Regions from separate parts of the Kitasatospora sp. NA04385 genome, predicted to be linked through region 2. Evidence: riboswitches for the same ligand, from Rfam matches in the RefSeq annotation. Region 2 holds a riboswitch; each other region holds the start of a gene.
The links. Region 2 has a riboswitch for cyclic di-AMP ahead of HUT16_RS11305 (M23 family metallopeptidase). Riboswitches for the same ligand answer to the same signal wherever they lie in the genome.
Positions count from the first base shown of each region.

Region 1 (7,612 bases), 900 kb from region 2:
CACTCGTACCTGGTCCGCGACATCAGCACGATGCGGGCGCCGGGGCGGACCCCGGCCGCGACCAGGCCGCGGGCCAGCCCCGCGACCTGCTCGGCGAACTGCCGGGCCGTCACGTCCAGCCACCCGCCGTCCGGCTGACGGCGGGTCACCACCACGGCGTCCGGGTCGGCCAGCGCGTTGCGGAACGGTAGCTCCGCGAGACTGCCCTCCGCGGGCGGCGGTACCAGGTACGGCGCCCGGGCCTCGACGACCTGCCCGGCGGCGCGGCGGACCTCGACGGGTGGGCGGTCGGTGCGGGCGGCACGGGTGAGGGGGTGTGCCATCAGCGAACTCCCTTGAGTGGGGTGGGGGTTCGCCCAGGGTAGGTACTCGCCGGTAAACTTACTAGACGGTAAGTTACTTGACAGTCGCGTAAGTTGCGGGCGAGGGGAGGCCGGGGTCCGGCCGGCGGATCGTCAGCCCTCTTCGGCCACCGGGGGGTTGGGGAGGAAGCGGTCGCCGTCGCGGGTGCCGCCGGTGCGGGCGATGGTGCGGCTGTCGGTGGCGAGGTAGTCGCGCAGGACCAGTTCCACCGCGTCCTGGGGGTTGGTGGTGCCCAGCCGCAGCATCGCCTCCAGGGCCAGGTCCGCGTCCAGCGTGATCGTCAGTTTCGCCATGGTGCCGCTCCCCGGTCGTCGAGCCTTCTCCGGCCGAGGATAGGCCGCTGCCCCCGGGGCCGACCAGGGTCCCCGGGGGCAGCGGTGTGCCGTTCGCCGATCAGACGCGGCCCGCGAAGTCGGGGGCCCAGTTGGCGATGGTCTCGGTGCGGACGCCGGCGCTCGGGTTCGCCGCCTCGACGTACTTGCCGTCGCCGACGTACAGGGCGACGTGGTAGACGCCCGAGTTGGAGCCGTTGCTGGACCAGAACAGCAGGTCGCCCGGCTGCAGGCTGTCCAGCGAGACGCGGGTCGAGTAGTCGGCCTGGTCGGCGGCGACGCGCGGCAGGCTGATGCCGGCCTGGCGGAACGCGGCCTGGGTCAGGCCCGAGCAGTCCCAGCCGCCGTTGCCGGTGCCGCCGTAGACGTACGCCTGGCCGACCTTGGAGAGCGCGAAGTCGATCGCCGCGGCCTTCGAACCGGTCGCCTTGGTGGCGGTGGTGGTGGTCGAGGCGGTCGAGGTGGTGGCCGTGGCGGCCTTGCTCGCGGTGGTGGTGCTCGTGGTCGACGCGGTGCCGGTCGAGGGCTTCGCGGCGGAGCGGCTGCTCTTCCAGGACGAGCCCTTGTACGAGGACGAGGACGAGGACGACGAGGACGACGACTTGGTGGCCGGCGCGGACTTCTGCGCGGTCGTGGTGCCGCCCAGCGAGAGCTGCTGACCGGGGTAGATCATGTCCGGGCCCTCGGTGAGGACCGAGCGGTTCAGGTCGTACAGCTTCTGCCAGCCGCCGTCGACGTGCTGGCTCTGCGCGATGGCGGACAGCCAGTCGCCCGCCGCGACGGTGTAGGTGCCGGCGGACTGCTCGGTGGCGGCCGGGGTGCTCTGCTGGGCCTGCGGCTGGGCCTGGGCCTGGCTCCGGGACTGCTGGGACTTGCCCTGCGACCAGGAGTGCTGCGACTGGCTCTTGCCGGTGGACTGCCCGGAGCCCTGCGAGGAGTCCTGCGCGGAGCCCTGCGCGGCGGAGGAGGAACCGTTCGAGGAGGAACCGTTCGAGCCAGAGCCGTTCGAGCCGGAGGTGTCGACCTGGGGGGCGGCGCCGCCCTTGGTCAGACCGGCCTGGATGGAGCACACCGGCCAGGCGCCGGGGCCCTGGGAGGCCAGCACCTTCTCGGCGACGGCGATCTGCTGGTCCTTGGTGGCCAGGTCGGCGCGCGAGGCGTACGCGGTGCCGCCGAACTCGGCCCAGGTGGAGGAGGTGAACTGCAGACCACCGTAGAAACCGTTGCCGGTGTTGATGGACCAGTTGCCGCTGGACTCGCACTGGGCGACCTTGTCCCAGGTGGCGACGGTCGCGGCGGAGGCGGTGCCGGTGGTCAGGCAGGGGATGGTGAGCCCGATGCCGACGACACCGGTGGTGGCGATCAGGCGGCGGGCGCGCTTGGCGCTGATGGGCAGCATGAAGAAGCGTTCCTCTCCCACGCCTGCGAGGTGAGCTGTCGGATTCGGGCTGGAGTTGCCCGGCCGCGCGCACCGCGTGGTGCGTTCGGCTTCACCCCTAGCCCCGTGCGGTCCTTCGACCGCCCGGGGCGACTTACCTGGTTCCCCCGCCCCTGCCGTGGTGCGTTGTGCATGAGCCGACCCACCCGGCGGCAGGACTCGGCGTTCCGGGTGAGCTGGGTCCGTGTGTCCACGAACGTGGGCAGGAGATTAAGCGGATTCGAGGAGGATTCGCAAATGCCTGTGATCGGCGTCATAGTGTTCGGAATTCACGATCAAGGAATATCCGGCGAACTCCCCGACCGGTGGCGCGGCCTGGTCGCGCGTCAGGCAATTGGTGATCTTGCGCCCGTTTTGATGCGTTATGCAGGGCGGTGGGGGAGTATTCGGCTTTTGTGGCCATTCGCAGACGGGCATTTGTGCCCGATCGCCGGTTTGTCCGGCCGGGCCGGGCGCCCCGGCTCCGGGCTCCGGCGGCCCGGGGAATTCACCCGCGGGTCGGCGGCCGGAAAGCTCCGGCCCACGGCTCCGGAAGGCCGAACAGATGACTGATGGTACGTCAGGATGCTTAAGCGAAACGAAAGATGCCGCTTTCCGGGTCCGTTTCTGCCTATGCTGCCCCCGACGACGCGGGGTCGCGGGCCCCGGAAGGGCGGCCGAGGTGGAACAGCAGCGCAAGGGCGACCAACCGGCGCGGCACCGGCGGCCGCTGGTCGGGCGGCGCCGGATGCTGACCTGGCTGGCGGTCGGGACGGTGACGGCGCTCGGCGGGGGAGTGGTCCTCCGGCAGTCCCTCGCGGGGGCCGACGAGCCCGCCGCCCTCCCCGGGCCGGGCGGCGGCCCGCCGCCGACCGGCCACCGGCACGGCACCGAGACCGGTGCCCCGCCGCCCGCCTCGGCGTCCCCCCGGCCGTCCGCACCGCCCCCGTCGGTCGACCAGGGCGGCCGCCGGTGGTCGGACCCCAAGGGCTGGGGCGGCACGGTGCCCGGCCCCGGCAGCGCGGTGCGGATCACCGACAAGGTGCTGCTGGACGCCGACGCCCAGGTCGGCTCGCTGCTGGTGGAGAAGACCGGCTCGCTGGTGTTCGCCGCCGACAAGTCGCTGACGCTCGCCAGCGCGGGCAACGTCGAGGTGCGCGGCACCCTGGCGCTCGCCCCCGACGGCGCGCACACCCACACGCTGCGCTTCCCGGAGGTCGACGAGCGCCGCTTCGCCGGCGGCGGGATGACCGTCGTCGACACCGACACCGGCCTGTGGGTCACCGGCCAGGGCTACCTGCGGCTGGACGGCGCCCCCCGCACCGCCTGGACGCGCGCCGCCACCGCCCTCAAGCCCGGCGACACCACCGTCAAGCTGGCCGCCGCCCCCGTCGGCTGGCAGCCCGGCGACGAACTGGCCGTCACGCCCACCGCGCCGCCCGACACCGACGGGTTCTCCACCTCGTACGACCTGGTGACCGTCAAGCGGGTCGACGGCGCCACCGTCACCCTCACCGGACCGCTGCAGAACGCCCACCCCCGGGTGGCGCTCGGCGGCGGCGCGACCTTCGGCGCCGAGGTGCTCAACCTCAGCCGCAACGTCCGGGTCGAGGGCACCGAGCAGGGCCGGGCGCACGTCCACCTCACCTCCAGCCGCCCGGCCGACGTCCGGCACGCCGCGCTGCGCTGGCTCGGGCCGCGCGGCGACGGCAAGGACAGCTGGAACGGGAAGCCCGTCACCGAAGCGGTGCTCGGCCGGTACGGGCTGCACTTCCACATGCTGCTGGACACCTCGCGCGGCACCGTGGTCGAGGGCGTGGTGGTCCGCGACACCGGCAGCCACGCCTTCGTGCCGCACGCCAGCCACGGCATCACCTTCCGCGGCTGCATCTCCCACAACACCTGGGAGGACGCGTACTGGTGGGACGGCCCGATCGACACCCGCACCCCGCAGGGCCCCTCCGACGACATCGCCTACGAGGGCTGCGTCGCCTCCCGCACCGTCTTCGAGCCCAACCCGCGCGGCTACCGGCTCACCGGGTTCAGCCTCGGCGCCGGGACGGGCTCCTCGGCCCGGGACTGCGTGGCCGTCGGCGTCCAGGGCGCCACCGGCGCGTCCGGCTACGAGTGGCCGGAGACCAGCGAGGGCGTCTGGACCTTCGAACGCTGCCTGGCGCACAACAACCTGGAGAACGGCATCTTCGTCTGGCTCAACGCCGAGCACCACCACACCGTCACCCAGTACGCGGCCTACCACAACGGCGGCTGGGGCATCGAGCACGGCGCCTACCTGAACGACTTCGACTACACCGCCTCGGTGCTGTACGGCAACGCGGCCGGCGGCATCGCCGTGCACGCGCTGGGGCGGGACCAGGGCACCGTCTTCGACGGGCTGCTGATCGACGCCGCCGGGCAGTCCGACTACGCGGTGGCCACCCTCAAGCACCAGCTGGACGGCGAGTCGGTCACCCTCAGCCGCAGCCGGCTGACCGGCTACCGCAAGGCCGGAGTGGCGTTCCGGGCCACCGGCGACGGCAAGCCCGACGACATCGCCGTCCTGGACTGCGAGTTCGGCGGCCCCGGTGGCAGCGAGCTGTGGCTCGACCCGGACGCGCCCGACCCCAAGCGGATCCTGTTCCGCAAGGCCGGGCAGTCGCAGACCGTCTCGCTCGGCAAGGGCGGGGGAGGGCAGGGCGTGGCCGGCACCCCGTGGAACGCCACCACCGCCCCGGCCGAGGCGCCCACCCCGCCGCGGGCGGTCGCGCTGCCCGCGCTCGCCTTCACCGACAGCGCGCCGAAGACCGGGCGGGTCACCGCGGGCTGAACGAAGAGCTGAACGGGGGGAGGGGAGGGCTGAGCGAGGGGACGGGCGAACGGTCGAGCGTGCGGCCGGGCGGACGGTCGAGCGTGCGGCCGACCGCGGGTTGACCACCGGTGGCCGGGCGGTGTGCGGGTGCCGGGAAAAGCGCGACGGGCGGGAGCGCGTCGATTCGCTGCCCCTGCCCGTCGCGGTCCCTGGTCGGCGTCAGCGCGCCGCGTGCGCCCCCGGAGAGGTGCGCTGCTGCTCGGCGGCCGCCTCGGCGGCCTCCAGCTGCTCCTGGGTGGGCTCGGGGAGCGCCGCCAGGTAGGCGGAGGCGATCAGCTGGCCCACCGTCGGGTACGCGCCGATCGGGGCGGCGCTGGCGCAGCCGGTCTCCTCGGCGGCGGTGGCCAGCAGCTCGGGGTCGGCCTCCGGGCCGATCACCAGCGGGGCCAGCGCGGGGCGCTCGGAGCCGGTGGCGCGCAGGTGCGCGACGGCCGCGGCGACCGAGCCCGGCACGTCCAGCGCGGCCGGGACCACGGGCACCGCCAGCCGGGAGGCCAGCAGGACGCCGGTGATGCCCGCCGAGGCGGCCGCCTCCTCGCCGCCGACCGTGGTCAGCACCACGCCGTCGGCGGCGGTGGCGATGGCGAACAGCCGGGCCCGGTCGGCGCGGGCCAGCCCGGCCTCGGACAGCCGCACGTGCACGGCCTCGGCCAGCAGCGGGTGCGGGCCCAGCGGGTCCAGCACCTGGGCGCCGGTCTCGGCGGCCAGCTTGTGCAGTTCGGGCAGGAAGTCGTGCGCTCCGGGGACCAGCGGCACGATCACCGGCGCGGGCAGGCCCGCCTCGGCGGCGGCCGCCAGCAGGCCGGCCACCGTCGGCGCGTCCTCACCGCCGAGGTAGGCCGCCGTCACCTCGATGCCCGACTGCTCGGTGCGGACGACGGAGAGCAGCTCCTCGACGACCGGGCGGCTCTCCGGCCCGGCGACGGCCGGAACCGCCAGCACCAGGGCGGGCGAACCGGACATGATCTCGGGGCGCTCGGGACGGCGGTGGCGCCCCCGCGCACGGGAGCCTGGCGTACGGACGGGCAGTGGCGCGCCCGGGATGGCTGCTGTGCTCATGCGCCAGATCGTAGGACATGTCCCCGCGCGCGTTGCAGTCGGATACCGGCAGCGGGCGGCTTTCCGCCAGGAAGTGACAGTGATCACAGCGCGAACCGTGACTGCCTGTGAACCGCGTTGTAGGGGGTGATGATCGACAACGCGCTGACAGGTGTGTGCGGACGGTCATGGAGTGACTGGCGTTTCGCCCGGCTGTGTCCGCTTACGCACCGTCAATTACGCTGCTGTGAAGGCTTGGTGTCGGCATCGGCACGTTCCTTTGCACGGGAGATTTCCCATGCTGATGCACGTGCATCCGGGTTATCATCACGTCAAGTGAGGCATTCGCCAGGCTTTGGGGAGAAGACAATGCGTGAGGCGTACAACGGCATGGCGGCGACCGACCTGGACGGGGTGGTCTGGCAGAAGAGCCGTCACAGCAACTCGAAGGGCAACTGCGTGGAATTCGCCGCGCTGCCGAACGGCGACGTGGCGATGCGCAACTCGCGCTTCCCGGAGGGCCCGGCGCTGGTCTACACCCGCGCGGAGATCACCGCGATGCTGCTCGGCGTGAAGGACGGGGAGTTCGACCACCTGGGAGGCACGCCCTGACTGGGCGCCAACTCCCGTGCACCCGGGCCGTCGTGGGATGACACCACGACGGCCTCCGTGTTTTTCCGGACGAGACGGGTTGCCGGGCGGGTCTCCCGGCGTGCCCCCGGGAACGGGCCCCCGGGCCCCCGGGCCGGCGGTTCGGGCGCGGCCGGGGGTTCGGGCGTGGGTCGGGGGTTTAGGCGGGTCGGGAGTTCAGGCGGAGCGGCGGTGGCGGCCGGGGTTCGGCAGCTGCTCCGGGCCCGGCCCGGCCGCGTGCGCGTCGAACAGCGCCCAGACCACCTTGCCCGCGCCCGCCAGCGGGTGCCAGCCCCAGGAGCGGGAGAAGGAGTCCACCAGGTGCAGGCCGCGGCCGGACTCGGCCACGAAGTCGGCCTCCCGGGCGACCGGGCCGGTGCTGGACGGGTCACTGACCGCGCAGACCACCTGCGGGGAGCGGTGCACCAGGCTGATCCGGATGGGCAGGATCTCGGCCGCCTGCGGACCGTTCCGGAGCGGCACCCGGGACGGTTCGCTCTGGCCGAGCGCGTGCCGCAGCGCGTTGGTCACCAGCTCGGAGGCCACCAGCGCGACGTCGTCGAAGATCTCCGCCAGGCCCCAGCCGTCCAGCGTCCGTCTGGTGAACTCCCGTGCGGTGCGCACCGCTTCGAAGCGGGGAGCGAGGGTGCAGCTGACCACATGAGGGTCGGTCGCCAGGACCGTACCGGTGCTCATGAAGAGCTCCTCCCATAAGGGGGCGGACACGGCGGGACCCACCGGGGTCATGCCGGTCACCTCCGACTCGCTCGGCCGCCGAGCCGCCGGGTCGACCGGTCCGCACACACAAGTGCCCAGCGACGCGCGGGCGTTGCCGGGAGGGTGTGCGGGTTCGCGCATGGGGTCGACGCGGAGCCCGCGGGATTGCCAGGGCGTGCAAGTGCACGTGCACCATGGTCCTCTGCGCTTACGGCAGATGCAAGAGTCGATTCACGTGCAGTCGTGCGA
Region 1 covers NZ_CP054919.1:1,690,013-1,697,624, reverse strand. The annotation lists gene HUT16_RS07315 (long-chain fatty acid--CoA ligase) at 1-323, opposite strand, end outside; gene HUT16_RS07310 (hypothetical protein) at 456-656, opposite strand; gene HUT16_RS39150 (transglycosylase family protein) at 757-2,094, opposite strand; cyclic di-AMP (ydaO/yuaA leader) riboswitch at 2,100-2,269, opposite strand; gene HUT16_RS07300 (hypothetical protein) at 2,795-4,936, shown strand; gene HUT16_RS07295 (sirohydrochlorin chelatase) at 5,138-6,037, opposite strand; gene HUT16_RS07290 (DUF397 domain-containing protein) at 6,386-6,628, shown strand; gene HUT16_RS07285 (ATP-binding protein) at 6,824-7,342, opposite strand.
Region 1: linked by a shared signal. The riboswitch ahead of HUT16_RS39150 (transglycosylase family protein) and the one ahead of HUT16_RS11305 (M23 family metallopeptidase) in region 2 are both predicted to bind cyclic di-AMP.

Region 2 (7,612 bases):
TGTCGCTGTCCACCGACCCTAACGCGCAGGCCCCGCCGCTGAATCCCCCACGCAGAACTGTTCGCTGTGAGCGCAGGGTGAGCAGGCCGAACGCGTCCGGGACGGCCCGGGAACGCGCGAACGGGCCCGGACACCCTGCGGTGTCCGGGCCCGTTCCCGGTGCTTCGACGCCCCGTCGGCGGTCCGACGGTCAGGAGGCTCAGGCCTCGGCGGACTCCTCGGAGGTCTCCGCCGCGGCGGCCTCGGCGGCCTCGGTGGTCTCCTCCTCGTCGTCCTCGAAGGAGACGGTCTCGCCGTTGGTGTCGGTGACCTTGGCGGCCTCGACGACCAGGGCCAGCGCCTTGCCGCGGGCGACCTCGCCGACCAGGAGCTGCACCTGGCCGCCCTGGACGACCTGCTGGGCGAACTGGTCCGGGGTCAGACCGGAGCCGGCGGCGCGGCGGATGAGGTGCTCGGTGAGCTCCTCCTGGTTGACGCCCAGCTCCTCGTTCTTGACGATCTGGTCCAGCACGAACTGGGTCTTGATGCCCTTCTTCGCCTGCTCCTCGGTCTCCTTGTCGTAGTCCTCGCGGGACTTGTCCTGGGAGGCGAGGTAGGTGTCGAGGGTCAGGCCCATCGGCTCCAGCTGGTGGTGCTCCAGGTTGTGCTTGCGGGTGCCGATCTCGTCCGCGAGCAGCTTCTCCGGGTAGTCCATCTCGACCCGCGAGAGCAGCTCGTCGAGGACCTTCTCCTGGGCCTGGGTGGCCTGGTCGAACTCCTTCATCCGCTCGAGGCGCTTGACGGAGTCCGCGCGGAGCTCCTCCAGGGTGTCGAACTCGCTCGCCAGCTGCGCGAACTCGTCGTCCAGCGCCGGGAGTTCCTTCTCCTGGACGGCGGTCACGGTGACGGTGACCTCCGACTCCTTGCCGACCTGGGTGCCGCCCTTGAGGGTGGTGGTGAAGGTCTTGGACTCACCGGCGGACAGGCCGACCACGGCCTCGTCGATGCCGTCCAGCAGGCGGCCGGAGCCGATCTCGTAGCTCACGCCGGTGGCGGTGCCGTCTTCCGGCACCTCGCCGTCGACCTTGGCCTCCAGGTCGACCACGACGATGTCGTTCTCGCCGGCGGCGCGCTCGACGTCCTTCACGGAGGCGAACCGCTCGCGCAGCTGCTCCAGGGACTTCTCGACGTCCTCGTCGCCGACCTCGATCGGGTCGACCACGACCGCGATCTCGGCGAACTCGGGCAGGGTGACCTCGGGGCGCACGTCGACCTCGGCGGTGAACTTGAGGTCACCGCCGTCGGCCAGGTTCTCGACACCCTCGATCTCGGTGATGTCGGGCTGGCCCAGGACGTCGATCTGGCCCTCGTCGACGGCCTGCGTGTAGAAGCGCGGAAGCGCGTCGTTGACGGCCTCCTCCAGCACCGCGCCACGACCGAAGCGCTGGTCGATCACCTTGTTCGGGATCTTGCCCTTGCGGAAGCCCGGAACGGTGACCTGCTGGTTGATCTTCTTGTACGCCGCGTCGAGGCTGGGCTTGAGCTCCTCGAAGGGCACCTCGACGGTGAGTCGAACCCGGGTCGGGTTCAGAGTCTCGACGGCGCTCTTCACGGTTGGGTCTCCTAGGGGGCTTGCGGTCAGGGCGATAGGCGGTTGGGGCTGCATTGCTGTCCGTACTACCGCCAGCGGTCCATCCTACCGGTACCACGAAAGCGACTGTGCCCGGCACCGGGGCCGGACCGGGGGCGGCCCCGCACGGGGCCGCACGGGGTGCCGGAACGACAACAGGGCCCCGCCCTCCGACGAGACCCTGCCGCACACGGTCGGGGTGACCGGATTCGAACCGACGGCCTTCCGCTCCCAAAGCGGACGCGCTACCAACCTGCGCCACACCCCGTGGTGCCGAGCAGAAGAGTACACGTCGGCCCGCCCCCGACCGGGGCGATATCGGCGAGCCGACAACGGCGAAGGAGTGTGCAATCCACCGACCCGACCAGGTACGCTGAGCCAGTCCTCACCACCCTCGCGGTGGCGACGGACGCTCCTGTGCGGGTGTAGCTCAATGGTAGAGCCCCAGTCTTCCAAACTGGTCACGCGAGTTCGATTCTCGTCACCCGCTCCACGAGGCCGACGGCCCCGACCGCACCAGCGGCCGGGGCCGTCGCCGTTCCCGCCCCGGAACGGCCCGAAGGCCCCGCGCAGCGGATCGCGGGGCCTTCGGGGGTGGTGCCGGGGATCAGACGTTGACGCCGTGGGCCGCCAGGTAGGCGACCGGGTCGATGTCGGAGCCGTAGTCCGGGGTGGTGCGGATCTCGAAGTGCAGGTGCGGGCCGGTCACGTTGCCGGTGGCACCGGACAGGCCGATCTGCTGGCCCGCGGTCACGGACTGGCCGGCCGAGACGGAGATCGAGGAGAGGTGCGCGTACTGGGCGTACTTGCCGTCGGCGAGCTTGATGACGACCTGGTTGCCGTAGGCGCCGCCGTTGCCGGCCGAGACCACGGTGCCGTTGGCGATCGCCTTGAGGCTGGTGCCGGTGGCGACCGGGAAGTCGATGCCGGTGTGGTAGCCGCTGGACCAGCTGGAGCCCGCCACCTTGTAACCGGTGGTGACGCTGCCCGGCGCGGGGGCGACGTAGCCGGAGGAGGAGCTCGCGGAGGAGCTGCTGCCGCCGGTGGTGGTGGAGGTGGTGGTGGAGGTGGTGGCGGTCGACGACTTCGCGGTCGACGACTTGGCGGTCGAGGACTTCGCGGTCGAGGACTTCGCGCTCGACGACGAGGAGGTCGACTCCTGGGCCTGGGTCTTCTCGGTGCCGGTGCTCGACTTGGCCGAGGTCTTCGGGGCGGCGGCGGGGGCCGCGGCGTCCGAGGAGGTGGTGGCGGAGCCCGTCGCGGCCTTGCCGTTGACGGTCAGCTGCTGGCCCGGGTAGATCAGGTTCGGGTTGCCGCCGATGACCGAGCGGTTGTCCTGGTAGAGCTTCTCCCAGCCGCCGTCGACGTTCTTCGCGTCGGCGATCTTGGAGAGGGTGTCGCCGGCGGCGACCCGGTAGGACTCGGCGGCGGCCGAGGAGGCGGCGCCGTGGTCGGCGACGGGGGTGGCGTCGACCGAGACGCTGGCCCACGAGCGGCCGCCGTCGTGCTGGTCGGTGGTGCCGTGCGCGGAGGCGGCGGTGGCCGGGAGGCCGACCGCGGCGCCGGCGACGCCGACGGCGATGGCGATGCGGGCGACGGTGGCCAGGCGCGGCTTGCGGTGCTTGCCCTGAGCGGACATGAAGCTGTTCCTCTCCGACGCCTACGAGGTGAGCTGTCGGGTTCGGGCGAGAGTTGCCCGGCCGCGTTCTCCGCGGCTTCACCCCGAGCCGTTCCCGTGCGTTCCGGGCCCGGCGTACTACCTGTGGTTCCCCCGCTCCTGCCGTGGCGTGGTGTCTGGTCGGCACCGAACGGCGGCAGGACTAGGCGTTCCGCTCGGTGGCCCACCCGGCCGATGTCCGGGCTGCGGAGGAAGCAAAACCCACGGCTCACGGAGCTGGCAAGCGCCGGTAGGCCCCGTTCCCGGGCTCGGGAGGGGGCTGACGGTCCGCCAGGTCACGCTGTGCCGTCGGGGGGCTGCGGTGCGCGTACGGGATCATGACCGTGCGCCCACGAACCATGTACGGTGGGCGACTTCGGCCACCGTGCGCGTCCGGGCGCCGACCCCGCGTGACGCGGCGGGTGACCCTGGTCACCCGCGGGCAGGACTCTGCGACGGCCGGGGGCGTCTCCCGTCCGTCGGAACGTGCGCTCCGGGGTCGGGCGAGTCAGCCCGCGATGCCGGAGATCGCCTTGGAGACGGACTGGAGGAACTGGGTGATCGGGGATGCCATGTTCGACTGGCTGAGCATGAAGCCGAATAGCGCCGCCATGATCGCGTGACCGGTCTTCAACTGCTTGTTGCGGATGAAGATGGCGACGATGATGCCGAACAGGACCAGGGCGGAGACGGAGAAGGCCACCGGGACTCACTTCCTCGATTCGTGGCGGGGATTCGGGTCGGAACCGGCGACGGCTCCAGGCGGAAACCGGCCCGTGCCCCCCGTGTCCCCACCACTCCATCCGGACTCAGTGTGGTCGCTCGTGCGGAGTGCGTAAAGGACTTGCCCAGTCACCCGGGGCCCCAACCCGGGTGCTGGGGCTGATTTCCGCCGACCGTGACGATAGCGGACGGGTCCTGACGGGCCGTCGGTGGGATGCGGTCCGCCACGGCCGGGGCGGCAAAGCGGCAGGCAGACCGGGCATCCGCCCACCGACCGGGTATGCCAGTGGAATTGGCCGAAGATCAACGCCCTGGTTTGACACTCCGTGGGCACTTCCTGCTCACCCTTCGTGCACTCCCGCCACCGGCGGCGGCCCGGGGCGCGGCGCCCGCGCACGGGCCCCGGCCCGCGGCGCCCGGCGGCGCCCGGTGACGTTCAGCGGCGCCAGACCAGCAGCACCGCGCGGTCGTCGTTGACGTGCTTGGCGACGCTGTCGATCAGCCGGACCGCCGCCCCCGAGCGCCCGGCCACCGGGGTGGTGGCGACCAGCCGGTCGGCCTCGCCCATCAGCCGGTCCATGCCCTCGTCCAAGTCCCGGCCGGGGATCTCCACCATGCCGTCGGTGCACAGCATCAGCACGTCGCCGGGGCCCAAAGTACCGCGCACGCCTTCGAACTTGGCGCCGTCGTAGACACCGAGCAGCGGCCCCTCGGCCTCCTTGACCTCCCAGTGGCCGGCCCCGGCGAGGCGGTGCATGCCGGGGAGGTGGCCGGCCGAGAGGAGCTCGTACTCGCCGGTGTCCAGGTCGAGGACCAGGTGCGCGGCGGTGGCGAAGCCCTCGGCCCAGTCCTGGCGCAGCAGGTAGCCGTTGGCGGCGGGCAGGAAGTCGTGGGCGGGCAGCGAGCCGAGGAGTCCGCCGAAGGCGCCGGAGAGCAGCAGGGCGCGGCTGCCCGCGTCCATGCCCTTGCCGGAGACGTCGGCGAGGACGACTTCGAGCACCCGGCCGCCGGGGCCGGTGCGGGCGGCGACCATGAAGTCGCCGGAGAAGGACTGGCCGCCGGCCGGGCGCAGCGCGGTGTCGGTGTGCCAGCCGTCGGGCAGCCGCGGGACGCGGCCCTGCACCCGGATCCGCTCGCGCAGGTCGAACAGCATGGTGGAGCCGCCGCGCCAGGGCACGCCGATCCGGCGGCGGAACTGGGCGACCAGCAGCCCGGCGACGCCGACCGCGCCGACCACCAGGGCGGCGCCGGGGGTGACGCCGTGGGTGTACGCCTCGGGGCGCTCGCTGGCCACCTGCTCCCCGGTGTGCACCACGGACTCGGTGATCAGGCCGGCGGCCGCGGCGGCGTACAGCAGCACCAGGGTGCCGGGGCGCAGCAGCAGCGCGCCGGCCAGGATCGGCAGGACCAGGGCGGTGGGCGGGGCCCAGTCGGGGACGGCGACGTTGAGCAGCACCAGCAGCGGGACGGCCAGGGCGAGCGCGGCGAACGCCCACCAGTCGGCGCCGTCGCCGCGGAAGTAGTCGACGCCGGTGCGGCGCAGCCTGCGCCGGGCCCGGTACAGCGCCGCGCGCAGCCGGGCCGTCACGGGTTCGCGGGACGGCGGGCCGCCCCGGCCCGTCGCACTGGGACGCGCGCTGCCGGCCATGGGGACCGACCTTATCCACCGCCGGTGCCCGCGTCGACGGGCCGGGTGGCACCGGGTGCAGCGGAGGTGGCACGCCCGGCGGGTTTCGGCCGCCCGGGACACGTCGGGCGCGGGGCGGTTATTCGCTCGCCGGGCCCCGATCCGGCTGGTAGGCAGGCCCCATGACGATTCGACACCCCGAACTGACCGTCCGGCCGCTGCGCGACGAGGAGTGGGAGACCTGGTACCGGAACGTGGAGGTGGCCTTCGGCGGTGGCGAGGAGGCGCCGGAGGCCCGGGAGTTGTGGCGGCGGCTGATCGACGTGGAGCGCACGCTGGTGGCCTGCGCGGCCGGCCGGCCGGTGGGCGGGACGACCTCGTTCGACTTCCGGCTGGTGGTGCCGGGCGGGGCGGTGCTCCCGGCGGCGGGGGTGGCCGCGGTGGGCGTGCTGCCGACCCACCGGCGGCGGGGTGCGCTGAGCGCGCTGATGCGCCGCCAGTTGGACGACGTGCGGGCGGCCGGGGAGCCGCTGGCGGTGCTGACCGCCTCCGAGCCGGTGATCTACGGGCGGTTCGGGTACGGGCCGGCCACCCGGAAGACCGCGGTGTCGATGCTGCGCGGCAGGGTGCGGGTGCGCACCCCGGAGCGGGACGGCGAGGTGGTGCTGCGGCTGGCCGACCCGGTGGCCGAACTGCCGCGCTGCGAGGAGTTGTACGCCGCCCTGGCCGCCGCCCGGCCGGGCACGCTGCTGCGGCGGCCGGGTTGGGAGGAGGTGGCGGTGCTGGACGCGCCGGCCGACCGGGGCGGCTTCTCCCCGCTGCAGTGCGTGCTGGCCGAGGACGCGGCTAGCGGTGAACTGCTGGGCTACGCCCGGTACGCGGTGAAGTCGGAGTGGACCGACCGGGGCGCGGCCGGGGTGGTGCGGGTGCGGGTGGTGCAGGGGGCCGAGCCCTGGGTGGCGGCCCGGCTGTGGGAGTTCCTGCTGGACCTGGACCTGACCGAGCGGGTGGAGGCGCCCAACCTGCCGGTGGACGACGCGCTGCTGCACCTGGTGTCGGACGTCCGGCACCTGGTGCCGCGGATCGTGGACGGGATGTACGTGCGGCTGGTGGACCTGCCGGCCGCGCTGGCGGCGCGCGGCTACCCGGTGGGGGTGGACCTGGTGCTGGAGGTGACCGACGCGTTCTGCCCGTGGAACGCCGGGCGTTGGCGGCTGACGGCGGCGCCGGGCGGCCCGGCCTCCTGCGTGCGGACCGGGGATGCGGCCGAACTGGAGCTGGACGTCCGCGAGTTGGGCTCGGTGTACCTGGGCGGCGGTTCGCTGGCGGCGCTGGCCGCGGCGGGCCTGGTGCGGGAGCTGCGGCCGGGGGCGCTGGAGCCGGCCTCGGCGGCGTTCCGCTCGGGGCTGGAGCCCTGGCTGCCGCACGGCTTCTGACGGCGGCTGCGCGGGGGACGCCCGGGCGGGCGTCCCCCGGCGCGGCTCAGCCCTGCGGGTGGTGGGCCGGGATCGGCGGGAGTTCGCCGGTGGTCTCGTACTCGGACAGCATCTCGATCCGGCGGGTGTGCCGCGGCTCGCCGCTGTAGGGGGTGTTGAGGAAGATCTCGACGAACTTGGTGGCCTCGTCGAGGGAGTGCATCCGGCCGCCGACCGAGACGACGTTGGCGTTGTTGTGCTCGCGGCCGAGGGCGGCGGTCTGCTCGCTCCAGGCGAGGGCGGCCCGGACGCCCTTGACCTTGTTGGCGGCGATCGCCTCGCCGTTGCCGGAGCCGCCGATCACCACGCCCAGTGCCTCGGGGTCGGCGGCGGTGCGCTCGGCCGCCCGGAGGCAGAACGGCGGGTAGTCGTCCTCGGCGTCGTAGATGTGCGGGCCGCAGTCGACCGGCTCGTGCCCGGCCCCCTTCAGCCACTCGACGAGGTGGTTCTTCAGTTCGTATCCGGCGTGGTCGGAGCCCAGGTAGACGCGCATGACCACGAGTGTGACATGCCGCCGGGCC
Region 2 covers NZ_CP054919.1:2,589,806-2,597,417, forward strand. The annotation lists gene tig (trigger factor) at 200-1,591, opposite strand; tRNA gene HUT16_RS11295 (tRNA-Pro) at 1,804-1,877, opposite strand; tRNA gene HUT16_RS11300 (tRNA-Gly) at 2,029-2,102, shown strand; gene HUT16_RS11305 (M23 family metallopeptidase) at 2,217-3,248, opposite strand; cyclic di-AMP (ydaO/yuaA leader) riboswitch at 3,254-3,407, opposite strand; gene HUT16_RS11310 (hypothetical protein) at 3,775-3,969, opposite strand; gene HUT16_RS11315 (PP2C family protein-serine/threonine phosphatase) at 4,426-5,637, opposite strand; gene HUT16_RS11320 (GNAT family N-acetyltransferase) at 5,799-7,052, shown strand; gene HUT16_RS11325 (ribose-5-phosphate isomerase) at 7,099-7,584, opposite strand.

Region 3 (7,612 bases), 2.2 Mb from region 2:
GCCCGGGGACAGGTCAGGTAGTAGAAGGTCGGGAACGGCGTGCCGTCGGGCAGCCGGGGCGCGGTCTCCACCACGTCCGGGTTGCCGCACGGGCAGCGGTGGGCGACGGCGCGCAGCCCGCGCGGGACCCGGCCGAGCTGGGCGGCGATGGCGGCGACGTCGCGGTCGGACACCTCGGGGGCGTCGGACGCGGGAGGGTTCTGGTTGCTCATCGGGAGTCTGTTCGTCAGAGGGGGCGGGGGTCGTTGGGGGGACGCCGGGGCGTCAGGGGGCCGGCTCCGGTGCGGGCGGCGCGGCGGCGTCGGCGGCGTCCACCGAGTCCCAGAGGGCGGCGTACCAGGGCTTGAGCGCCTTCGGGCGGCCGGCCGCGGCGTCGTCCGAGGAGGGCTTCGCGCCGGGCGCGGGCGGCGGGGAGACCGAGACGAACGGGGTCTCGCCGGGCAGCGCGTAGTGCAGTCGCTCCCGGGCCCGGGCCTTGACGTACTCCGGGTCCTGCCAGCGGGCCTTCTCCCGGCGCAGTTCGTCGACCTGCTGGCGGGCGTGCTCGGCCTTGGCCCGCTGGGCGGCGATCTCGCCGCGCTGGGCGATGTACTGCCGGGCCGGGTAGGCGAGTATCGCCACCAGTGAGCACAGCACGAGCACCAGCACGGTGGCCCGGCTGGTGAAGCGCGGTCGCGCCGCCAACCCGGGAATCCTCCACTTGGCCATCTGCTCGCCCCTCCTGCGCATGCCGGTGCCCCGGCCCCACCCTACGCGGTGGGGACCGGGGCACCGGTCACATCAAGCGGTAGTTCAGCCCTGCTGCGCTTACTTGTCCGCGGGGCGGCTGTGCCTACTTGTCCGCGGAGCGGCTGTGCTTACTTGTCCGCAGAGCGGAACCGCGGGAACGCGGAGCGGCCCGCGTACTCGGCGGCGTCGTCGAGGATCTCCTCGATGCGCAGCAGCTGGTTGTACTTGGCGACGCGCTCGGAGCGGGCCGGGGCGCCGGTCTTGATCTGGCCGCAGTTGGTGGCGACGGCGAGGTCGGCGATGGTGACGTCCTCGGTCTCGCCGGAGCGGTGCGACATCATGCAGCGGTAGCCGTTGCGCTGGGCCAGCTCGACGGCGTCCAGGGTCTCGGTCAGCGAGCCGATCTGGTTGACCTTCACCAGCAGCGCGTTGGCGGTGCCGGTCTCGATGCCCTTGCGCAGGCGCTCCGGGTTGGTGACGAACAGGTCGTCGCCGACCAGCTGGACCTTGTCGCCGATCGCGTCGGTGATGGCCTTCCAGCCGTCCCAGTCCGACTCGTCCAGCGGGTCCTCGATGGAGACCAGCGGGTAGTCGGCGACCAGCTCGGCGTAGTACGCGATCAGGTCGGCGGAGGAGAGCGCCTTGCCCTCGAACTGGTAGGCGCCGTCCTCGAAGAACTCGGAGGCGGCGACGTCCAGGGCGAGCGCGACGTCCTTGCCCGGGGTGTAGCCGGCCTTCTTGATCGCCTCGGTGATGAGGTCGAGGGCCTCGCGGTTGGAGTCCAGGTTCGGGGCGAAGCCGCCCTCGTCGCCCAGGCCGGTGGAGAGCCCGCGCTCCTTCAGCACGCCCTTGAGGGTGTGGTAGACCTCGACGCCCCAGCGGACGGCCTCGGAGAAGGACTCCGCGCCGATCGGGGCGATCATGAACTCCTGGATGTCGACGTTGGAGTCCGCGTGCGAGCCGCCGTTGAGGATGTTCATCATCGGGACGGGCAGCACGTGGGCGTTCGGGCCGCCCAGGTAGCGGAACAGCGGCAGGTCGCTGGCCTCGGAGGCGGCGTGCGCCACGGCGAGCGAGACGCCCAGGATGGCGTTGGCGCCGAGCGAGGACTTGTCCGGGGTGGCGTCCAGGTCGAGCATGGCCTGGTCGATCAGGCGCTGCTCGGTGGCGTCGTAGCCGACCAGCTCGGGGCCGATCTGCTCGATCACGGCGAGGACGGCCTTCTCGACGCCCTTGCCGAAGTAGCGGCTCTTGTCGCCGTCACGGAGCTCCAGGGCCTCGAAGGCACCGGTGGAGGCGCCCGACGGGACAGCCGCGCGACCGGTGCTGCCGTCGTCGAGACCGACCTCGACCTCGACCGTGGGGTTGCCGCGGGAGTCGAGGATCTCACGGGCTACGACGACATCAATGGACGGCACGAGGCATCTCCTAGCGGAAGCGGATGTGTGGTCGTTACGACCAGAGCCTAGCCGCACAGCGCCGCGCGGCCACGCCCGGCCGGGCCCCGTCTCACGGTGTGGCCCGGCTACTCATCGGTAGTTCACCTGTTTGACGGCCGCTCCACCGCTCCCGGCGGCGCGAACTGCCGGGCGCGCGCCGGGAGCGGACGGGGAGTCAGGGGACGCGGCCCTCGTCAGGGCGGCGGCGGGGCCTCGTCAGGCCGCCGGCCGTGCGCGTCCCGCATGCCGGAACACCGTCCGGACAGGGGTCGGAGCGGGATCAGAGCGAGAGCACCTGACCGGGCAGGATCAGGTCGGGGTCGGCGCCGATCAGCCCCTGGTTGGCCCGGTAGATCCGCTCCCAGCCGCCGGAGACGTTCTGCGCGGCGGCGATGCCGGAGAGCGTGTCGCCGTCCCGGACGGTGTAGCCGCCGGCGGCCGGGAGCTGCGGGGCGGCGTCGTTCTGCGGGGCGGCCTGGGGTTCGGCGGCGGCCTGGGGTTCGGCGGCGGCCTGGGGCTCGGCGGCGGGCTCGGCCGGCTTCTTCGACGGCGAGCCCTTCGGCTGCTGGGGCGGGCTCGGGCGCTCCTGGGAGCGCGAGGCGGTGTCCTCGGAGGTGTCGGCGGGCGCGCCGCCCTTGGTGAGTCCGGCCCGCTTGGAGCAGACCGGCCAGGCGCCGGGGCCCTGGGAGGCGAGCACCCGCTCGGCCACCGCGATCTGCTGGGAGCGGCTGGCCAGGTCGGCGCGGGCCGCGTACTGGCCGCCGCCGAAGGCGCGCCAGGTGGAGGAGGTGAACTGCAGGCCGCCGTAGAAGCTGTTCCCGGTGTTGATGCTCCAGTTGCCGCCGCTCTCGCACTGGGCCACGCGGTCCCAGGTGTCGGCTGACGCAGCTGCCGCTCCGGTGGCGGCGAGCAGGGGGAGGGCCAGGCCGACCGAGGCCACGCCGGCGGCGGCGATGACCTTCTCGGCCTTGGTACTACGGCGGTGGCGAGGGGTGTTGGCGAACAGCACGGGACATCCTCTCCGCACGCCTGCGAGGTGAGCTGTCGGGTTCGGACCGGGAGGCTGGCCCGGCCGCCGGACGGTTCGGACGCGGTTGCGCCCGCTGCTCGGCGGCTTCACCCCAAGCCGTTGGGACTACGGCGTTCACACTGGTTCCCCCGCTCCTGTCCGGTACCTGGTAGGTGGCCCGAGGACGCGGCGGACAGGACTCGGCGTGCCGCGATCGGGGCCCGCAGCTGCGGGCATGTCGGAGAGTAAGCAAAGCTGACGAGCAATCACAAGCTCATATCACCATGATCACGCCGAAATTACGGATCCCCTTTTCACGTACACGAACGATCCAGGTATGTCCGGATTCGTTCCGAGCAGGAGTGCGACGCGCGCCCCCGCCCCGGCGCGTCGTCGGCCCAGCGGTACGGCGTGTCGCGGGTGTCGAAACGGCGTCAGCGGGGCGTGAAGGAGACCGGGAGGTCGCGCAGACCGCGCATGATCAGCCCGCCCCGCCAGCGCAGCTCGGCCGGATCGGCCGCCGGCCGGAGGTCCGGAAGCCTGGTCAGTAGGCTGCCGATCGCGCTCTGCCCCTCAAGCCGGGCCAGCGGGGCGCCGATGCAGTAGTGGATGCCGTGACCGAAACCCAGGTGCGGGTTGTCCGAGCGGGCCAGGTCGAGCGTGTTCTCGGCGGAGAACCGGGCCGGGTCGCGGTCGGCCGCGGCCAGCACCACCAGCACCGGGTCGCCGACCGGGACGTCCACCCCGCCGATGGTCAGCGGCGCGGTGGCGAACCGCCAGGTCGCCAGCTCCACCGGGCCGTCGTAGCGCAGCAGTTCCTCGACGCCGGTCTCCAGCAGGGCCGTCTCGCCGCGCCCCAGCGACTGCTGGAGCAGCGCGCGCTGGTCCGGGTTGCAAAGTAGGGCATGAAGCCCATTACCAATCAAATTGATCGTGGTTTCGAACCCGGCGAAGAGCAGGATGAAGGCCATCGCCGCGGCCTCGTTCTCGCTCAGGTGCTCGCCGTGGTCGCCGGCCCGGATCAGGCCGGAGATCAGGTCGTCGCCGAGGTCGGCGCGCTTGCGGTGGATCAGGTCGGCCAGGTAGCCGCGGATCTGCTTGACCGCGCGGCCCACGCCTCCCCGCTTGCCGCCGGTGTGGCGGATCATCATGCCCGCCCAGTCGCGCAGGTCGTCCTGGTCCTCGGCGGGGACGCCGAGCAGGTCGCAGATCGCGTAGATGGGGAGCGGGAAGGCGAACTCGTGGATCAGGTCGGCCTCGCCGCGGCCGGCGAAGGAGTCGATCAGCCGGTCGGTGATCTCCCGCACCCGCGGTTCGAACTCGGCCACCCGGCGCGGGGTGAACGCCTTGGAGACCAGCCGGCGCAGCCGGGTGTGGTCGGGCGGGTCGATGTTCAGCAGGTGGGTCATCAGGTCGGCCTGCCGCTCGCCGGGGATGCCGACCCGGCCGCTGCGGTGGGCCTGCTCGCTGTGGTGCGCCGGGTTCTTGGAGAGCCGGGCGTCCGCCAGGGCCTGCCGGGCGTCCGCGTAGCGGGTGACCAGCCAGGCGTCGACCCCGCTCGGCAGGGTAGTGCGGTGCACCGGCGCGTGCTCCCGCAGCCAGGCGTACGCCGGGTAGGGGTCGGCGGCGAACTCCCAGGTGAACAGGGGCGGCTGGGGGGCGTGGGGCTGGTCTGGCATGTCTTGACCGTATCGGGAAGCGCCGTCGCGTGAGTCTGGTCACCTGGTGGGTAATCCCTGTTGCGGAGCGTCGGGGCGAGCCTACGATCCTCCGATAACCACCGTGGGCGGCGTGCGGGCCGACCACGGGTGCGCGCTCTGAAAGGGGAGCAGGCCATGCGAGTAGCCGGTGCAGTGGTGGTCATCGCGGTGCTCGACGGGGGTTCGGGGGCCGACCTGGCCCGCCGGTTCTCCGCCGCCGGCGCCGCCGGCCTGCTGGTCGCGGACCTGCGCCCGGGCGTCGCCGAGGACCTGGCCGCCGAGCTCGACCGTCCCGGCTGCCCGGTGGTCGGCGTCTCCGGCGACATCCACCACCCCGCGGACGTCGCCGCGCTGGTCGCCACCGCCGTCAAGCACCTCGGCCCGATCGACCTGTTCGCGGTGGCGGGCCCGGACGGCGAGCGGATCGTCCAGCTCGCCGACCTGCCCGGCCACCTCGACCCGCTGGCCGAGGTCCTCGCCCTGGTCGGCGAGGCCATCGGCGAGGTCGTCCCGGCCCAGCGCCGCCCGGTCACCGACGTCCCGCTGGCCGGCTGAGGCCGCTCCCCGGGCGACCGCTCCCCCGGGCTACTCCGCCGGCAGCCCCTCCGCCGTCCGGACCGCCGCGCGGTAGCGGCGGGCCGCCGCGCGCAGCGCCGCGTCCACGTCCACGCCCCGGTCGTGCGCCCGCTGCGCGACGGCCAGCAGCAGCTCGCCCGCGGACTGCGCGGTCAGTTCGGCGGGCAGCTCGTACGGCGCGTCCGGCACGCCGGTGAAGTGCGCCCGGCGCACCCGGGAGACCAGTTTGGCCGCGTACGCCAGCGCGGGCAGGCCGGAGGGCACGCCGTCGAGCACCGACTCGCGCTGCTTCTCCGCCGCCTTCAGCTGCTCCCAGTTGGCCTCGGTCTCGGCGGAGCCGGTCACGCTCACGTCGCCGAACACGTGCGGGTGGCGGTACGTCAGCTTCTCCACGATGTCGCCCGCGACGTCGTCGATCGAGAACGGGTCCGCGGCGTCCTCCTCGGCGATCCGCGAGTGGAAGAACACCTGGAGCAGCACGTCGCCGAGCTCCTCGCGCAGGGTCTCCCGGTCGCCCTCCTCGATCGCCTCGACCAGCTCGAACGCCTCCTCGACCAGGTACTTCACCAGGCTCTCGTGGGTCTGCTCGGCGTCCCACGGGCAGCCGCCGGGCGAGCGCAGCCGGTCCATCACCGCGACCAGGTCGAGCAGCCGGGCCCCCGGCAGGTCGTACGAGCCGGGCAGCACCTCGATCTCCGGGTGCTCGCCGGCCTCCTCGACGGCGATCCGGGCCAGCGCGTCGGTCAGGCCCGGGTCGCCGTCCGGGCTCTCCAGCCAGAGCGCCGGGGCCTCGGCCAGCAGCAGCCGGGCCAGCGCGGGGGCGGACGGCCGCTCGACCACCTCCGGTTCGACGCCCGCCGCGCGCAGGGCGGCCAGCTGCGGGTGGTCCGCGACGCCGGCCAGCACCTTGGGCGCGGACCGGAGCGCCTCCCAGGCCGGCCAGGAGAGCAGACCGGGGGCGACGCGGTGGGTGGTGGTCAGCAGGATCAGCTTCGGGGTCTCCACGGGTCCGAACCTACCGCGGGGGGCGGGGCGGCCGGGTGCGCCGGTCAGGCCGCGGGCCGGAGCACGACCTGCCGGGTGACGGCCAGCAGGTCGGCCGGGGTCAGCTCGGCCAGCAGCTCCGCGGCGTGGTCGAGCAGCCGGGCGGCGGCCCCGGTCAGCGCGGCGTCGTCCAGCGGGCGGCCGGGCAGTTCGCAGCTGTCGGCGAGCAGGCCCTGCGCGACGGCGTACAGGTTGGCGCTGGCGACCTCCCGGACGGTCAGCGACAGGTGGGCGGACGGCGCGCCCTCCTCGGCGCGGGCCCGGTGCGCGAACCCGCGCGGCACGTACAGCACCTCGCCGGGCCGCAGGACGGTGTCCAGCAGCGCCTCGCCCGGGTCGCCGTCCTCCCGCTCCGGCACCCAGTTGCCGTCCGCCGGGCCGCCGTGCACCCACCAGCGCTTGGCGCCGGAGAGCTGCACCACGAACACGTCCGCGTCGTCCCGGTGCACCGGGCGGCCCTGGGTGCCGGGCGGCGTCAGGAAGTAGAACGCCTCGACCGGGCGGCCGAGTTCGGCGGCCAGGCCGTGGCACAGGGTGCGCACCCCGTGGTGCCACTGGTCGACGTAGCGCAGCAGCAGGGTGGCCCGCTCGTCCCGGATCAGGGCGCGCACCGCCGCGCCGTCGGCGTAGCCGCCGACCGGTTCGCCGAGCACCGTCCGGGGCGGGCAGAACCGCGCGTCGGGCAGGTGGGCGTCGCGCTGCACCAGGCCCAGGTAGGGGGCCCGCAGCAGGCCGTGGTCGAGCAGCCGGTCGAGTTCGGCGGCGGGCAGCACGTCCACCGGCGGGTGCGCGGGGTGCAGCACGGCCGGGGCGGTGCGCCACAGTTCGGTGCGGAACCGCTCCTCGTCGGGCACGAAGCGGCGCAGCCAGGTCTCGGTCACGGTCGGTTCTCCTCTCAGGCGGTGGGGCGGCTGCTGTGGGCGGACCGGCGGGCGGCGGCGACCAGCTCCCCGGGGGTGGTGGCGGCCAGCCTGGCCCGCAGGTGGTCCAGCAGGTCGGCGCCGGTGCGCAGCAGGCCGTCCTCGTCGATCGGGCGGGCGGGCAGTTCCAGCCCGGCGGAGAGCAGCCGGCGCAGCTGGGCGCGCAGGTGGACGGCGCCGGCCTCGCGCAGCGCG
Region 3 covers NZ_CP054919.1:4,808,237-4,815,848, reverse strand. The annotation lists gene HUT16_RS21585 (DUF501 domain-containing protein) at 1-212, opposite strand, end outside; gene HUT16_RS21580 (septum formation initiator family protein) at 265-708, opposite strand; gene eno (phosphopyruvate hydratase) at 858-2,147, opposite strand; gene HUT16_RS39300 (transglycosylase family protein) at 2,449-3,177, opposite strand; cyclic di-AMP (ydaO/yuaA leader) riboswitch at 3,181-3,379, opposite strand; gene HUT16_RS21565 (cytochrome P450) at 3,612-4,856, opposite strand; gene HUT16_RS39295 (SDR family NAD(P)-dependent oxidoreductase) at 5,013-5,432, shown strand; gene HUT16_RS21555 (MazG family protein) at 5,463-6,458, opposite strand; gene HUT16_RS21550 (cupin domain-containing protein) at 6,503-7,378, opposite strand; gene HUT16_RS21545 (cupin domain-containing protein) at 7,393-7,612, opposite strand, start outside.
Region 3: linked by a shared signal. The riboswitch ahead of HUT16_RS39300 (transglycosylase family protein) and the one ahead of HUT16_RS11305 (M23 family metallopeptidase) in region 2 are both predicted to bind cyclic di-AMP.

Region 4 (7,612 bases), 440 kb from region 2:
CGGACGTCGTCCTTGGCGGCGGCCAGCAGTTGCCGGGCCTGCTCCAGTTCGGCGAGCTTGGCACCGGCCTCGTGCCGCCGCTCGTCCAGCCGGCGCTGCCGCTCGGCCAGCTCGCGCAGGCTGTCGGCCTGCCGGGCGGTGGCCTGTTCCAGCGAGCGGGCGCCGGTGAGGTAGCCGGCCGGGTCCTGGTCGAGCATCAGGCGGACCGCGGGGTCCATGCCCTGCGAGCGGTACTGGGCGGCGGCGACGGCGGCCAGGTCGCCGCGCATCCGGTTGAGCTCCTCCTGCCCGGCGGCGACCTGGTCCTGCAGGCCGGCGGCCTCGGTCTGCAGCCGCTTCTGCTGCTCCTGGGCCGCGTTGTACTTCTCCGAGGCCTGCTCGGCCTCCTCGTAGAGCTGGTCGACCCGGGCCTTGACCTCGCTGCGGCCCACCGGATCGGCCGGGCTGAGCGGCGCGGCGGCGGCCCCGCTCACGGTGAGCCCGAGCGCGCCGGTGGCGGCGGCGGTGAGCGCCAGGGCGCGGGCGAGGCGCTGGACGCCGGGCAGTGGGGTGCGACGGTGCACGGACACGCGCGACGGCTCCGATCTGCGGCCGGCCTCCGCCGCCGCCCGCCGTCGGACGGCCGTCCTCGCGGGGGCCCGGGGGCAGAGGTTAGCGAGTCGGATCGATCCAGTCCAAACCCCGACAGTCACGAATATTTGACCGCGAATCGGACACCAGCACGAGAACGGCCCGGCACCCCGTGCGGGGTACCGGGCCGCGGGTCGCGGGGGGCCGTCAGATCCGGACGATCTTGTTGATCGGCATGACGGTCGCCGACTCGTAGCGGACCTGCGCGCCGGTGTGCGGGGCGTGGATGATCTGCCCGTTGCCGACGTACATGCCGACGTGGTGCTGGTCGCCGTAGTAGATGATCAGGTCGCCGGGCCGGGCGTTGGCGATGTTGGTGCCCAGGCTGGTGCCGGCCGAGGCCTGCGCCTGCGAGGTGCGCGGGATGGACACCCCGGCCTGCTTGTAGGCCCACTGCATCAGGCCGGAGCAGTCGAAGGTGCTCGGGCCGGCCGCGCCGTACGAGTACCAGCTGCCCAGCTTGGAGACGGCCGCGCCGACCGCGTTGCCCGAGAAGCTGGAGGACGCCGGGGCGTTCAGCTCCTGCCGGGAGGTGTCCCGGGAGGCCCGCTCCGGGGCGGCGGCGTCGGCCTTCGCCTTGGCGTCCTCGGCGGCCTTGGCCTCGGCCGCGGCGAGCTGCTCGCGCTCCTGCTGGGTCAGCGTGTTGAGCAGGTCCTGGGCCTTGGCCAGCTTGCCCCGGACCTCCTCCTTGTCCGCCTGGAGGGACTTGGTGGTGGCGTCCAGCTCGGCGAGCTTGGCCTCCGCCTCCTTGCGCTGGGCGTCCAGCTTGGCCTGCTCGCCCTTGAAGGTCTTGAGCAGGTCGGCCTGGGTGGAGCCGACCGCGTTCATGGTGCCGGCCTTGCCGAGGAAGGCGTCCGGGCTGCTGGAGAGCATCAGCTGCATGGTCTGCGGCATGCTCCCGGTGCGGTACTGCTCGGCGGCGATGCCGGCCAGGCCCTCCTGGGCGGTGGTCACCTGCTCCTGCTGCCGGGCGAGCTGGTCCTGCAGTTGGCCGACCTGCTTCTGCAGCTCCTGCTGCTTCTCGACGGAGGCGTTGAGCGCCTCCGTCTTGACCTCGGCCTCTTCGTTGAGCTGGTCGACCTGCTGCTTGACCTGGTCCTTGGTCGGCGCGGGGTCGGCGTGCGCCCCGCCCTGGGCGGACAGCGCCACGGCAGCGGCGGCGGTGGCAGTGAGAATCGAGACCCGGGCACGGCCGACGGGCTTGGGACGGCGATGGGACGCCACGAAGGCGGACTCCTTCTTCCTCACACCGCCTACCGGGTGAGCTGACGGGTTCGGGCCGGAAGACATGCCCTACGACGCCTCACCGCCCGCGCACCGCGGCCGACCCGGCGCCGATTCACCCCGGGGGAACGTGGTTCCCCGGCTCCGTTCGACAGCACCCCCGCAGGGGTATCCCCGTCGGCAGACCCGGTGGTGACGGTCTGCCCGCTGCTTCACGGACTCGGCGGCGACCTCCGCCGCCGCCCCCCTTGGGCGATCGACACTGCGGTGGTCGAGGCACGACCCTAGTAACCGATCCGTGATCCGTTCAAATCCTTGTCGGAAAAAAATCTGATTCTGAATCAAATACCTTGCCAAATATGACCGAAGGTGACCGATTCATTACACTCAGCGTAGTAATTCTCACGATGTGGTCGAGAAACGCCACACCCGGACGTGTTGCGGATCACAGCGGGATCCCGACCCGTCCGGGCGTGTCACGATGCGTCAGTTGTCGCCCCGTGGGGCGTTTGTCCGGTTCGTCGGTCCGTCAGACCCGGCGGATGGTGGAGATCGGCAGGGTGTCGACCTTCATCGTCTTCACCACGTCGCCGGTGCGCGGCGCGTGCACCACCAGGCCGTTGCCGATGTACATGCCGACGTGGTGCCGGTCGCCGTAGTAGATGACCAGGTCACCGGGCTGCGCGTTGTGCCAGTCGGTGCCCACGTTCACGCCGTAGCTGCCCTGCGACTGCGAGGTGCGCGGCAGCGAGACGCCGGCCTGCTTGTACGCCCAGACCATCAGGCCCGAGCAGTCGAAGGTGCTCGAACCGGTGGCGCCCCACACGTACGGCGAGCCCTGCTTGCCGAGCGCCGCGCTCACCGCGACCGCCGCGTAGCCGCTGGCCGCCGGCAGGGTGGACGGGTCGACCCGGGAGGCGCTGCGCGAGGCGGTGCCGCTGCCGCCCTGGAGGATCGCGGCCCGGTCGGCCGCGTTGAGCTTGGAGAGCAGCTTCTGCGCCTCGGCCAGCTTGGCGTTGACGTCGTTCTTGGCGTCGTTGAGCGCCTGGGTCTGGCTGTCCAGCTCCTGCAGGACCTGGGCGGCCTCCTGCTTCTGCTGGTCCAGGCGGCGCTGCTGGTCCTTGAGGGACTTGAGCGTCTCGGCCTGGGTGCTGGCGGCCTGGTCGAAGGAGGACGCCTTGGTCAGGTACTGGTCCGGGTCGGAGGAGAGCATCAGCTGCATCGACGGGTCGACGCCGCCCTGCCGGTACTGGTCCCCGGCGACCGCCGCGAGGCCGGAGGCCAGCTCGGTCAGCTGCTCCTGGCCGCGGGCCACCTGGTCCTGCAGGTCGGTGGCCTGCTTGCGCAGCTGGTCGGCCCGCTCCTTGGCGCCGTTGTACTTCTCGGCGGCCTGCTCCTGCTCCTCCAGCAGCTTGTCGACCTGCGCCTTGACCTCGTCCTTGTTCGGCTGGGCCGGGGCGGCGTGCGCACTGGCCTGGGCCGTCAGGGCGACCGCGGTCGCGGCGGCGGCGGTGAACACGGAGATCCGCGCACGGCTCGGCTGCTTGGGACGGCGGTGGGAGGCCAAGGGGGTGCTCCTTCTTCCTGCTGGACTCACCCCAACGAGTGATGGTCCGGAATATAGGTTTGACGCCAGACCCTAGTGAAGTCCCCACCTCCGCGTCCACTCCCGGGGGGCTTCCGGTCTCGACCACCCGCCCCCTTTCACCGGACCGTCACACTCCGGCCGCCCGGCGGCCCCCTGACCCCGTCTCAGCTGCGGGCCAGCCGGTTCAGCAGCAGCACCGAGGCCACCGGCCGGGCACCGGCCTTGCGCACCCCGTCGGCGACCTCCCGGTCCGCGGAGACCACCACCACCGGGCGGCCCTGCGGCTCGGCCCGCACCAGCCGGCGGATCAGCTCGTCCGCGGTCTCCCCGGTGCGGCTGAAGCGCACCCGCACCCCGCGCGGCGGGGCCATGATCACCGGCACGTCCAGGTCCTGGCCGTCGAAGACGCAGGTCACCTCGGCCTGGGTGCGCTGGGCCAGCATGGCCAGCCCGCCCAGCAGCCGCAATCGCTGCTGCTCCAGCGGCAGTTGGGGGTAGCCGGTCTTGGTCACGTTGTAGCCGTCCACCACCAGGTGCACCTGCGGGATGGCCAGCAGCTGGTCCAGCAGCGCCGGGTCGTCCTCGGCCAGGCCGCGCCGGGCCACGTCGTGCGGCGAGGCCGAACCGGGCTCCACCGCCTCCACCAGGTCGGCCGGGCGCAGCGCCGTCACCGGCAGCGCCAGCTCCCGCTGCAGGCCCTGGGCGGACTGCAGCACGGTGTCCAGCAGCAGCCGCAGCCGCATGTCCTCGACGCTGCGGCCCTCGCGGGCGGTGCGCCGCCCGCTCTCCACCGCGGCCTCCAGCTCGGCGACCCGGTGCCGCAGCCGCCTGGCCTCGCCCTCGGCGGCGCTGCGCTCGACGGCCGCGGCGGCCCGGGCCGCCTCCAGCTCCCCGGCCAGCCGTCGGCTCTCGGCCTGCGCCCGGCGGGTGTCCGCCTCCAGCGAGCGGACCTTCTTGCGCAGCGACTCCGCCTCCTTGCGCACCCCCTCGGCCTCGGCCCGGTGCCGCTCCAGCTCGGCCCGGGCGCCCGCCCGGGCCTCCGCCAGCTCCCCCTGGAGCCGCTCGGCCAGCCGGGCCGCCTCGGCGGCCGCGCCCTCGGCGTCGACCCGCTCGGCCTCCTCGCCGGCCTCCTCCACCAGCCGGGCCCAGCCGGACGGGCGCACCAGGTAGGCGGCGGCCGCGACGTCCATCGGGTCGGCGGCGGCCGGGGCGGTGCCCGCCTCCAGCGCCTGCACCAGGTCGGGCTGGCCCAGCCGCAGCCGCTCGGCTATCCGGACCCGGAAGGCCGGGTCCGACTCCAGCGCGGCGGCCAGCGCGGTCGCCGCGTACTTGGCCCGCCGGGCCGGGGTGAACTTGGCGTACGGGCGCAGCGAGGCGGGCAGTTCGCCGGCCGCGATGCCGCCGAGCGCGTCCGAGGCGATGCCGACCACCCGTCGGCGCACGCCCTCCGGCAGGGGGCGTCCGGCCGTCTCCGTGCCGCCGTGCGGCTCCGGGGCCGGGGCGGGCGCGGTCCCGTCCGTGTCCGCGGGCGCGTTCGCTGCCTCCGCCACTGTCCTCGGCTCCGATCCTGATCCCGGGCGGGCCCCTCCGGCGGGTGCCGGGCGGGGCGTTGGTGTCCGCCGCTGCTGCCAATTGTCCCGTCTACCGTGCCGCACCGACAGCACCCCGCCGACGAGTCCGCCCCGCGCCCCCGTCCGGGGCGGACGGGAACGCGGGGCGGTCGAAGTCGCGTCAGCCCTGCTGGGCGTCGCCCTCCGGGGCCTCCTCGGCGCCCGGACGGGCCACCAGCTCGACCTGGTCCACGGCGTTGCACCAGCGGCAGCGCACCGACTCGATGGTCTCGGCCAGCACCTGGGTCTCCTCGACCTTGGACTCGCCGGAGAGGTCGAAGTGCAGGAAGTCGGTCACCCGGGACGAACGGGTGACGTCGAAGCGGGTCAGGTTGCCGCACAGGGTGCAGCGCCAGCGGGTCTCGGCGGTCGGCGCGGCAATGCTCATGAGTGGTCCCTCTCGGCTGGTCCCGGTTCCGGGCCTCCAGCCTATTGCCTGGGGCCGGGCGGGCGGATCACCGGTCCACAGCCCGGACGCTCACCCGGCCGGAGCAGCGCCCGGTGTCGCGGGTGCGCCCCCGAGGAATGCTGACCGGCATGGTGCTCTCCGCCCCCGCCCGGGCCGGTTCGCCGGCGGCCGAGCGGGCCGCCCGCACCCCGGCCGCCACGTACCTGCTGATCGCGCTGGCCGCCCTGGTCATGCTGGTCGGCCCGGCCGGCCTGAACCCGCTGTACGGCAGCGGCGACGCGCGCGCCTGCGCCGAGCAGCGCTACGAGCACCGCTGGGGCGCCGTCCCCGCCGAGCTGCTGGACGGCCGCCCCCTGACGGCCGCCCAGCTCTCCGCGCTGCCCCCGGCCGCGCCCGGCTGCGTGCTGCCGGCCACCCCCGGCAAGATCCCCGAGCTGTCGGCGGTGACGGCGCTGTTCGTCCACGCGGGCTGGCTGCACCTGATCGGCAACCTGCTGTTCCTGTTCGTCTTCGGCCCGGCGGTGGAGGCCCGGCTGGGCCGGGTGCGCTTCCTGGTCGGCTACCTGGCGATCGGCGTCCTGGCCACCTACGGCTACGCGCTGGCCGAGTCGGGCACCCCGGACGCGGTGCGGGCGCTGGTCGGCGCGTCCGGCGCGATCGCCGGGGTGCTGGGGGCGTTCCTGCGGCTGCACCCGCGGGCCCGGGTGACCGCGCTGGTGCCGCTGCTGCTGTTCCTGCCGCTGCGCTTCCCGGCCTGGCTGGTGCTCGGCCTGTGGTTCGTCCTGCAGTTCTGGTCGGTCACCTCCGGCGGCGACGGGGTGGCCTACCTGGTGCACGTGATCGGCTTCGTGACGGGCTGGTTGTTCGCCTGGGCCGCCCGTCCGGCGGGCGATACCCTGGGCGCACCTTCTCGAACAGGAGTTGCTCAGTGATCACCGCGATCGTCCTCATCAACACCGACGTCGACCGGATCCCCGAGATCGCGGAGGCCATCGCCGCCATCGAGGGCGTCAGCGAGGTCTACTCGGTCACCGGCACCTACGACCTGGTCGCGATGGTCCGGGTGCGCGGCCACGAGGACCTGGCCGAGGTGATCCCCGGCCGCCTCAACAAGGTCCCGGGCGTGACGAACACCGAGACCCACATCGCCTTCCGCACCTACTCCCAGCACGACCTGGAGGCCGCGTTCTCGCTCGGCCTGGACGGCTGAGCCTCAACGCTGCCCGGCTGGGCCTCAGCGCTGCTCGGTGTCGACGACGCAGCGGCCGCCCTCGTTGCGGTAGCTCCACTTCGCACCGTCGCTGACCAGCTCGCGGACGGCGGCCAGGAACCGGTCGAGGTGCTCGACCGGGGTCCCGGCGCCGAAGCTGACCCGGATCGCGTTCAGGCTGCGCTCCCCCGGCAGCGAGGACTCCGGCGCCCCGCACTCGCCCGGAGCCGCCTCCTCGTCACCGCCGAGCAGGGTGCGCACCAGCGGGTGCGCGCAGAACAGCCCGTCCCGGACGCCGATGCCGTACTCGGCGGACAGCGCGGCCGAGAAGTGCGAGCTGTTCCAACCGCGCACCACGAACGACACCACGCCGACCCGGTCGGAGCCCTCGCCGAACAGGCTGAGCACCCGCACCTCGGGGATCCGCGCCAGGCCCTCGGTCAGCTTGGCCACCAGTGCCCGCTCCCGGGCCTCCAGCGCCTCGAAGCCCGCCTCGTCCAGCGCCCGGCAGGCCGAGGCGATGGCGTACGCGCCGATCACGTTCGGCGAACCGGCCTCGTGCCGCGCCGGGCCGGTGTGCCACTGCACCGCGACCGAGCCGTCCAGCTCGCGGGCCACCGTCCGGCTGGCGCCGCCGCCCGCCAGGTACGGCTCGGCCGCGTCCAGCCAGTCCGCGCGGCCCGCCAGCACGCCGGCGCCGAACGGCGCGTACAGCTTGTGCCCGGAGAACGCCACCCAGTCGACGTCCAACTCCCGCACCGAGACCCGGTGGTGGGGCGCCAGTTGGGCGGCGTCCAGCACCACCCGGGCGCCGTACCGGTGCGCGACCGCGGTCAGCTCCCTGATCGGCCACAGCTCGCCGGTGACGTTCGACGCGCCGGTCACGCAGAACAGCTTCGGGCCCTCGGCCGCGCCCAGCAGCGCCTCCTCCAGCGCCGCCA
Region 4 covers NZ_CP054919.1:2,151,451-2,159,062, forward strand. The annotation lists gene HUT16_RS09350 (C40 family peptidase) at 1-569, opposite strand, end outside; gene HUT16_RS09355 (C40 family peptidase) at 778-1,854, opposite strand; cyclic di-AMP (ydaO/yuaA leader) riboswitch at 1,865-2,021, opposite strand; gene HUT16_RS09360 (C40 family peptidase) at 2,384-3,421, opposite strand; gene HUT16_RS09365 (NYN domain-containing protein) at 3,607-4,992, opposite strand; gene HUT16_RS09370 (hypothetical protein) at 5,174-5,440, opposite strand; gene HUT16_RS09375 (rhomboid family intramembrane serine protease) at 5,590-6,393, shown strand; gene HUT16_RS09380 (Lrp/AsnC ligand binding domain-containing protein) at 6,390-6,671, shown strand; gene HUT16_RS09385 (aminotransferase class V-fold PLP-dependent enzyme) at 6,696-7,612, opposite strand, start outside.
Region 4: linked by a shared signal. The riboswitch ahead of HUT16_RS09355 (C40 family peptidase) and the one ahead of HUT16_RS11305 (M23 family metallopeptidase) in region 2 are both predicted to bind cyclic di-AMP.